DNA from 2 places in the Dankookia sp. P2 genome. Region 2 is predicted to be linked to the other one. Evidence: predicted binding sites of a transcription regulator. Region 2 holds the regulator's gene; the other holds the start of a gene.

Region 1 (4,372 bases), 2.2 Mb from region 2:
GAGCGGGCGGCGCCGCTCCAGCGCCGCGGCGTGGCGGGCGAGCATCTCGGTCGCGTCCATGGGCTACTCCCCCAGCAGGGACTTGCGGGGGGCGGAGGGCAGCGCCTCCAGCACGCCGCGGGCGGAGGTGGCGATGGTGCCTTCCAGCCCGCGCGCGACCCGGTCGCGGGCCGCGGCCCGGGCGGCTTCGCCCTGCTGCTCGGGCGGGGGCGGGGCGATGGCCGGCGCGGGCGTTGGCGCCGGCGGGACGACGACCGGCTTCGGGGCGCGGAACAGGCCACCCATGCGCGTCACCTCGATCTGTTGGGGATGCCCTGCCCGAAAGCCCGAAGGCCCGCCCCCCGGTGGAAGGGGAGCGGGCCTTCGGTGAGGTCGGGGAGGGGATCGGGAGGATGCCACCGGGCGCAGATCGCCCGTTGACGAGAGGAGGATTAACGCGGAGCCGTACCAAGTGTCAAGATATTTTTCCTATTGTTGGCGAGGCGGCGGAACAGCCCCCAGGGCGTCACCGCGAAGGGCGTGCCGGCGCCCAGCACGGCCCGGCACAGCGCCACGCAGGTGAAGGGCGAGAGCGGCGGCAGCAGCCGCCAGCGCGGCCTGCCGGGGGCGAAAGGACCGCAGACCGCAGATCCGGCGCGACGGTAGAAGCCGGGCAGGTCGAACTGCGCCGGCACCTCCAGCCGCGCCACCACCAGCCGTCCCGAGAGCGGGTCGAGCACGGTCCAGCCAGTGGCATCCGCCAGCACCGCGAAGCAGTGGCGGAAGCCCGGGCGCAGCAGGCGCAGCCAGGGCTGGTCCGCCCTGCCGCCGAAGACGATGAAGGCGCGCTGCCCGGCCTCCGCCGCGCGGCGATGCGCCGGCCGCGCCGCGGCGGTCACCGCAGCTTGCCGGGAAACGCGATGATATCAGCTGAATCCTGCATCGGCAGCGAGGGACCGTCGACGATGCCCTTCACCCGCAACGGCCAGTCGAGCCGCGCCATCGCCTCGCGCCACAGCCGCGCGTCGCCGCCCTCCCGCGGCGCGCGCGGATCGGGCGCCTGCTGCCTTTCACCCCAGATCCGCAGGATGCGCGCATGCTGCAGGTCGATGCGGCGCTGGCGATAGAGGCGGTCGAGAACCTTCACCACGTCGTCCGGCTCGCAGGGGCGCTGCACCAAGCCGGCGCCGGAGACGATGCGGGCGCCGTCGCGCCGGGCGATGAGCGCGGCCATCGTCCAGAACCAGGCTTCCTCCGCGTTGCGAAAGGCTTCGGTCCGACCGCGCGGGGCGGTGGCGGCGGGGCGGGGGAGCGCGGTGTTCGGGGGCGTCATCGGGGGGATTTTCCTCTCTCCTGGCGTGAACATTTTAGGAACATATCCGCGCGAGGATGGCAGAGGCAAGCATAAACAAGGAAAATTAGCCTATTGCACTCTGACTCCGCACCTAGGATGTTATCCCCATGATTCACAGCATGAACGGGCCGGCCGGATGCCGGGCAGGAACGACGCCATGACGCATGAGGATATCTGGCGGGCGCTCGACGCGCTGGCGGCCGAGAACGGGCTGTCCGCCTCCGGCCTCGCCCGCAAGGCCGGGCTCGACGCCACCGCCTTCAATCCCTCGAAGCGCATCGGCGCCGATGGCCGGGCACGCTGGCCCTCCACCGAGAGCGTGGCGAAGGTGCTGGCGGCGACCGGGGCGGGGTTCTCCGACTTCGCGTCCCTGGTCACCGGCGTTGCGGCGCTGCCGCGCGGCGGGCGCGGCCTGGCGGGGCGGCGCATCCCGCTGATCGGCCTCGCCCAGGCCGGCGGCGAGGGTTATTTCGACGATGGCGGCTACCCCGTCGGCGGCGGCTGGGACGAGATCTCGGTGCCGGAGATCGGCGACCCCAACGCCTATGCGCTGGAGATCTCGGGCGAGAGCATGGAGCCGGTCTTCCGCGACGGCGACGTAGTCATCGTCTCCCCCGGCGCGCCGGTGCGGCGCGGCGACCGCGTGGTGGTGCGGACGCAGAAAGGGGAGGTGATGGCGAAGGAGCTGAAGCGGCAATCCGCCAAGCGGGTGGACCTGCGCAGCCTGAACCCGGCGCATCCGGACTACAGCTTCGAGATCCCGGAGATCACCTGGATGCACCGGATAGTCTGGGCGACGCAGTAGGACGGGACTGCAAGGCCGGGGAGGGGAAAAGTGTTCCCTCCCCAAACCCCTTCCTTCCCTCTTGTGAGTCGTCACCCGCTGCGCGGCGGGTGCCAGAGTCAGAAAAAATAGATGGGGGGTCTGGGGAGAGTACCTTCTGCCGGGCCTTCTTCAGGCCGCCCGGCTCCGCTCCAGCTCTTCCGCCGCGCGCCGCATCTCCGGCGGCAGCAGCGGCCGCAGGCTCTCCAGGTCCCGCTCGGCGCGCAGCGCCAGGTAGCAGGGCCGGTCTTCCTCCCGCTGCCGCAGCGGCACGGCATGCAGGCCGATATCGGCATAGACCCTGAGGTAGTCGGGCCCGACGCGCCAGAATGCAGCATCCACCCCTGCCCGTTCGCAGAGATCGCGGAAGCGCCAGATCGCCGAGATAGCATCCTTCCGCTCCCCCGCCGGGTCGCCGAGCGCCAGCCAGACGCCGTCGCGCTTGAGGAAGGCAAAGCCGGCGCGCTCGCCCTCACCGAAGACCGCGCCATCGGCCTCCCGCGGGGCCAGCCCGCCGAGCGTGGCGATCCGCGACCGCGTGGCCGCGTCCCAGGCCAGCGGCGCGAAGCGCGCCGGCCGCAGCAGCCGCACCATGCCGACCAGCAGCAGCACGCCGGTCAGCCCTACGGTGAACCGAAGGCTGTCCGGCGCGAGCTCGGAGAAGACCACCCCCCACCAGGCGGTCTCCGAGACGCGCCCGCCATAGGATACCAGCGCCAGGGTGATGCCGCAGGCGGCGACCGCGGTCAGCGGCACCACGGCTTCCGGCGAGAGCGGCTCCCGCACCAACCGGCTGTCGCGGTAGAAGGCGGCGCGCAGGCTGGCGACCAGCCCGGCCAGCAGCAGGAAGGCGCCCCAGAGCCACCAGGCCTCGCCGCGCACCCAGCCGATGGCGGCGCCGTTCAGCAGGAGGAACAGGCTGAAGCCCCAGGCGATGGTCAGCCGGCGCATCAGCCCATAGGCCATGACCAGCAGCAGCGACCCCACGACCGAGGCGGCAAAGTGGGAGGCGAGGGCCGCGGCATGGCCGGCCCATTCCTCGATGATCGTCCCCTTGGTCGGCAGCGCCCCCAAGAAGATAAGCAGCGCGCCGGCGAGCGCCACGAGCGAGGCGATCGCCGGCACCTCCAGCGTCTCGCTCCCCGCCCGAGCGCGGTGACCCGCTGCAGGATGTTGCGGCGCTGGCCGAGCTTGAAGCCGACGAAGAGGGTGCCGGAGATGAACAGCGGGATGATGTAGTAATACAGCCGGAAGACCAGCAGCGCGCCGATCACCTCGGGCGCCGGCATGTAGGGCTGCAGGCCGAGCAGGACGGCGCCGTCGAAGACGCCGAGCCCGCCAGGGACATGCGCGGCGATGCCGGCGGTATAGGCCGCGAGGTAGATGCCGACGAAGCGCAGGAAGGTCAGCCCCTCCGCCTGCGGCAGCAGGATGTAGAAGATGGCCGCGGTGATCGCCACGTCGACGGTGGCGAGGCCGGTCTGCATCAGCGCCATGCGCGGCTCGGGCAGGTCGATCTCGTGCCCGAAGAGCCGCACATGCCGCTTGAAGCGGCTGAGCACGACATAGGTGAGCACGATGCCCCAGAGCGGCAGGGCCATGGCCTGCAGCGCCCAGTGCGGCAGGTGGGTGCCGAACCAGGGCACCACCTCCGGCTCGAAGACCAGCACCAGGCCGCCGAGCGCCATGCCGCCCAGGCCGTAGGTCAGGCTGGTGAAGCCGACCACCTTGGCGATCTCGAGCGGCGTCAGCCCCCAGGCCGAATAGAGCCGGTAGCGCACCGCGGCGCCCGACACCGCGGCGAAGCCGAGGTTGTGCGCCAACGAATAGCCGCAGAAGGAGGCAAGAAAGCGATTTCGGCCAGGAGACCGGCCGCCCGGCATAGATCGAGCCCAGCTTGTCGTAGACCGCCAGCACCAGGTAGGCGAGCACGGTGAAGCCCGCCGCCTTCCACAGCGCGCTGGCCGGCAGCGCCGCCATGGCGGTGCGGATCTCGGCCACCGAAAGGGTGCGGGATCTGCGCTGGACGACGAAGATGGCGGCGACCAGGAGGACCACGCCGAAGACCGCGGGCCCGTTCCGGCGCAGCCAGGCGAGGCGGGGGCTCACGCGGCAGGTGCCTCACGCGCGAGCGCCGTCTCGATCAGCCCGATGGTGCCGGGGATGCCGTAGAGCGCGACGAAGCCGCCGAAGCGCGGGCCCTCCTGGGCGCCGAG
Region 2 (4,372 bases):
GACGCTGCCGCTTGCCAGCGGCTGGAATCGCATTCTCGCCCGCCCCGTGCTGTCCCGGGTCACCCAGCCGCCGGCCGACGTCTCGGCGATGGATGGCTATGCCGTCCGCGCTGCCGAGGCGCTGGTGGGGGCGAGCCTGGACGTCATCGGCGCCGCCCCGGCCGGCCATCCTTTTGCCGGGGAGGTCGGCCCGGGTCAGGCGGTGCGGATCTTCACCGGTGCCTTCGTTCCCCCGGCGCCGATGCCATCCTGCTGCAGGAGGACGCCGAGGCGACGGGCAACCAAGTGCGGGTCACCGAGAGCGTCCGCCCCGGCCGCTGGATCCGCGCCCGTGGACTCGACTTCGCCGCCGGAGAGGAATTGCTGGCTGCCGGCAAGCGCCTGACCGCCCGCGACATCGGCTTGGCCGCCGCCGCCAACCATGCCTGGCTGGCGGTGCACCGGGCGCCACGGATCGGCATCCTGGCAACCGGCGACGAAATCGCCCTGCCCGGCGACCCGATCCCGACCGGCGGCATCGTCAGCAGCAATGCGCACGCCCTGGCCGCGCTGGTCCGCGCGACCGGCGCCGACCCGCTGGTGCTGCCGATCGCGCCCGACGATCGGGACGCCATCGCCCAGGCCGCCTCCGCCGCCCGTGCCTGCGACCTGCTGGTGACCACCGGCGGCGCCAGTGTCGGCGACCACGACCTGGTCCAGGCGGCGCTCGGTCCCCAGGGTTTCGATCTGGACTTCTGGCAGATTGCCATGCGGCCGGGGAAGCCGCTGATCTGGGGCCGGCTCGGCGCGACGCCGGTGCTGGGCCTACCGGGCAATCCCGTCTCCGCAATGGTCTGTGCCGTGCAGTTCCTGATCCCGGCGATCGAGCGCCTGTCCGGCTTGCCGGGTGGGCCACCGCGGACTCTGCGCGCCCTGGCCGGGCGCCGCTGGCAGAGAACGACCGGCGATCTCGACCATCTGCGGGCGACCTTCGCGCCGGGGCCGGACGGCCAGCCCGTCGCCACCCCCTTCCCGTTGCAGGACAGCTCCATGCTGAAGGTCCTCTCGCGGGCCGAGGCGCTGATCCTGCGCGCGCCGCGTGCCCCGGCCCTGCCCGCCGGGGCGATGGTGGAAGTCATCCCCTTGGGCGATCTCGGGATTTGAACGCCCGACCTGTGGAAAACCGTTTGACCCGACGCGGAGAACCTTCGTAGAACAGGCCGACTCGGTTGCCCCTTGTTCCCGCGTGGCGGGAGGGGCGCGGCCAAGGACGGAGGCGATACGGTGCTCACGCGCAAGCAGCACGAGCTGCTGATCTTCATCGACAAGCATCTGCGCCAGACCGGCTTCTCCCCTTCTTTCGAGGAGATGAAGGAGGCGCTGAAGCTGAAGTCCAAGTCGGGCATCCACCGCCTGATCACGGCGCTCGAGGAACGCGGCTTCCTGCGCCGCCGCGCCCATCGGGCCCGGGCACTGGAAGTGATCCGCCTGCCGGAAAACATGGCGCCGCGCCGCACCGCGGAGGCGGCGCAGCCTGCCGTCCCGGCCGCAGCCCGCGACCCGGCTTTCGCGCCGAACGTCATCCGGGGCAACTTCGCCGCAAACCTGCCCGGAGTGCCGAAGACAAGCGAAGCGGCGGCGGTGCAGCTGCCGCTCTATGGCCGCATTGCCGCGGGCTTGCCGATCGAGGCGCTGCGGGACTCCGGCAACAGCGTGGAAGTGCCGGCCGCCCTACTCGGCGGCGGGGAGCATTACGCATTGGAAGTTGCCGGCGATTCGATGGTGGAAGCCGGCATCCTGGACGGCGACACGGTCATCATCCGCCGCGGCGACACCGCCGACAATGGCTCCATCGTGGTGGCGCTGGTCGACGAGAACGAGGTGACGCTGAAGCGCCTGCGCCGCCGAGGCAACTCCATCGCCCTGGAAGCGGCCAATCCGCGCTACGAAACCCGGATTTTCGGACCGGACCGGGTCCGCGTGCAGGGCCGGTTGATCGGGCTGCTGCGGAAGTACTAGCCGATCCCGGCCGCTCGCAGGAACAGGGGCGCAGCCGGAACCATCCGGTCGCCCTCGGCGCACAGGAAGGCGCCCAGCGCCGGTTCCGGAACGGCGCGCAACTCGGTGTACTCGGCACAGCCGCTCGCGGCATGGCAGGCCGCCACCTCGGCGAAGCGTGCCGGCGTTTGCAACAGGAAAGCCAGGTCGTGCACCCCAGTCGCCGCGTGCTGCACCAGGGTGATGGCGCGGCAGTCGTCGACCCGCGACCAATCGAGCCCGATTTCCTCCGCCAGCTCGGTGCGGATCTGCCCGACTGCATCGACCTGCCCATCCCGCACGGCGCCGGCATCGACACTGCCGGCGGGCGGCGTCTGCCAGAGCCCGGCCTCATAGGTCGCGCCAAGCTGGCGACGGCCGAACAGGATGCCGTCCGGCATCCGTAGCACGCCACAGACCGCGAGCGGTCTCACCCCAAGAGCCGCGGCCAGCACCGGGTCGGCATAGGCCGCGACCGCCAAGCGGTACTCCACCAGCCGCCCGGCGATGCGTCCTGCAGCGAGACCGGTGACTGAGAAGACGCGGCCATTGAACAGCCGCCCGCGGGCCCGCACCTGCGCCGCCACCCAGGCGGCCTCGATCGCCGGCTCCAGCCCCGCGGCGACGTCGACCGTGCCCGGCAGCAACTCCACGGCGATGTCGGATGCCACTGGCATCGCGCGGTATCCTGACTGCATCTGCGCTGTCTCTACTCGATGGTGGCCGGCGGATCCTGGGATGGCGTGCCGCGCGGCACCGGGACGGACGGCACCCAGGGCCGGGTGCCGCGCGCGGCACGATCGCTCAGCACCCGCACCCCGCCCGGCTCCAACCAGATGGCATGCGCGCCGTTCCGCCAAACCGCAAAGCGGTCCACCACCTGCGCGGCGCAATGTCCGCGCACCGGCTCGGCCGAGACCACCAGCGCTGCGGCGGCGCAAGCCTCCGCCGGCGCAGCGCCGCGCAGCAGCACGGCGGCGGGTGCATCCGGCGCCGGCTGCAGCACGCAGGTCCCGGTGGTGCAGGCGATCCCTTCGGCGCTGAACCTTCCGGCCTTCGGCAGCAACGTGTCCCCGGTCGCCCCATACAGCCGCGACCAATCTCCTCGTGTCAGCCCGGAAGCCCCGGCCAGCTTCTGGACCGCCAGCCCCTGCCCCGCCCGCAGCCCGATCAGCCGCGCATCGGCCGAGACCAGGATGTCCGGCGGCCGCTGCCAAGCGCCACTCGCCAGGCCGAGCAGCAACAGCGGCACACCTAATAATCGCCAGCGCGCGCGCCACAGGCAGAGCCAGAGCGTACCAAAGGTGCAGAGACCGAGGCCCCAGGCCGGGATCGGCGGCACCGTCAGCGCCGCGCCCGGCCAGTCGGCGACCCAGCGGGCGATGGCCAGGATGCCCTCTACCCCCAGCCCATCGGAACCAGGGCGAGATCCTCCAGCCCGAAGGGCATCAGCGCCGCCGCCGCCATGCCGGCCGGCATCACCAGCGCCGAGGTCAGCGGCACCGCCAGCGCATTGGCCGCGACGCCGTAAAGCTGCAGCCGGCCGAAATGGTGGAGGCCGAACGGCGTCGTCGCCGCACCGGCGAGCACCGAGGTCGCAAGCACGCCGCAGGCCGCCAGCGCCAGCCGCTGACGCCAGGCGCCACGCCCCGGCTTCGGCAGATGCGGCCGCAGCGCGTCCCAGCCGGCGATCAGGGCGAGCACCGCGGCGAAGCTCATCTGGAAGCTGGCGCCGAGCACCGCCGCCGGTTGCAGCAGCAGCACTGCCGCGGCAGCAAGGGCCCAGGCGCGCAGGCTGAGGGCCCGCCGCCCCGTCAGCAGCGCCAGCGTCGCCAGCGCCGCCATGGCGAAGCTGCGCTGCATCGGCACCGCGCAGCCGGTCACCAGCAGGTAGAGCCCACCGACCGTGAGCGCGCCCAGCGCCGCGATCGCCTTCCCCGACAGCCGCAGCGCCACCCACGGAAGCAACGCCAGTAGCCACCGCAGCAGCCCGAAGCTGAGCCCCATGACGATCGCGATGTGCAGGCCGGAGACACCGAGCAGATGCGCCAAGCCGCTGTCCCGCATGGCGCTGAGATCAGCCACCGGGATGGCGCTCTGCCCACCGGTCAGCAGCGCTGCGGCGACCGCGCCGGCGGCGCCGGGGATGGCGCCGGTCACACGGGCCTCGATCTTCGCGCGCAGTCCGGCCAGCAGCGGCGCCCCCGCCTCGCCTGGCGTCAGCTCGGCGCGGCCCAAAGCGAAGCCACTGCCCGCCAGGCCGGAGAACCACGCGGCGCGCTGGAAGTCCCAGGCGCCGGGATAGGCGGGCGCCGCCGGGGCCCGGACAAGCGCGCGTACACGGATCAGGTCACCC

What was found. Region 2 encodes LexA, which represses DNA repair genes until DNA is damaged. Its sites were predicted from a motif close to TGTTCTANNTANGTTC; they were not measured.
Region 1: the regulator LexA is predicted to act here: its motif matches at 1,340-1,355, upstream of ACQ86J_RS14810 (S24 family peptidase).

Annotation. Positions count from the first base shown of each region.
Region 1 covers NZ_CP192581.1:2,473,251-2,477,622, reverse strand. Annotated here, with positions in the region: gene ACQ86J_RS14830 (portal protein) at 1-60, opposite strand, end outside; gene ACQ86J_RS14825 (hypothetical protein) at 64-285, opposite strand; gene ACQ86J_RS14820 (hypothetical protein) at 432-878, opposite strand; gene ACQ86J_RS14815 (hypothetical protein) at 875-1,312, opposite strand; gene ACQ86J_RS14810 (S24 family peptidase) at 1,491-2,138, shown strand; gene ACQ86J_RS14805 (phosphatidylglycerol lysyltransferase domain-containing protein) at 2,289-3,221, opposite strand; gene ACQ86J_RS14800 (hypothetical protein) at 3,107-3,979, opposite strand; partial or broken gene ACQ86J_RS14795 (lysine--tRNA ligase) at 4,262-4,372, opposite strand, start outside.
Region 2 covers NZ_CP192581.1:250,777-255,148, forward strand. Annotated here, with positions in the region: partial or broken gene ACQ86J_RS01395 (molybdopterin molybdotransferase MoeA) at 1-1,143, shown strand, start outside; gene lexA (transcriptional repressor LexA) at 1,264-1,998, shown strand; gene ACQ86J_RS01405 (hypothetical protein) at 1,995-2,693, opposite strand; gene ACQ86J_RS01410 (hypothetical protein) at 2,726-3,358, opposite strand; gene ACQ86J_RS01415 (ComEC/Rec2 family competence protein) at 3,415-4,372, opposite strand, start outside.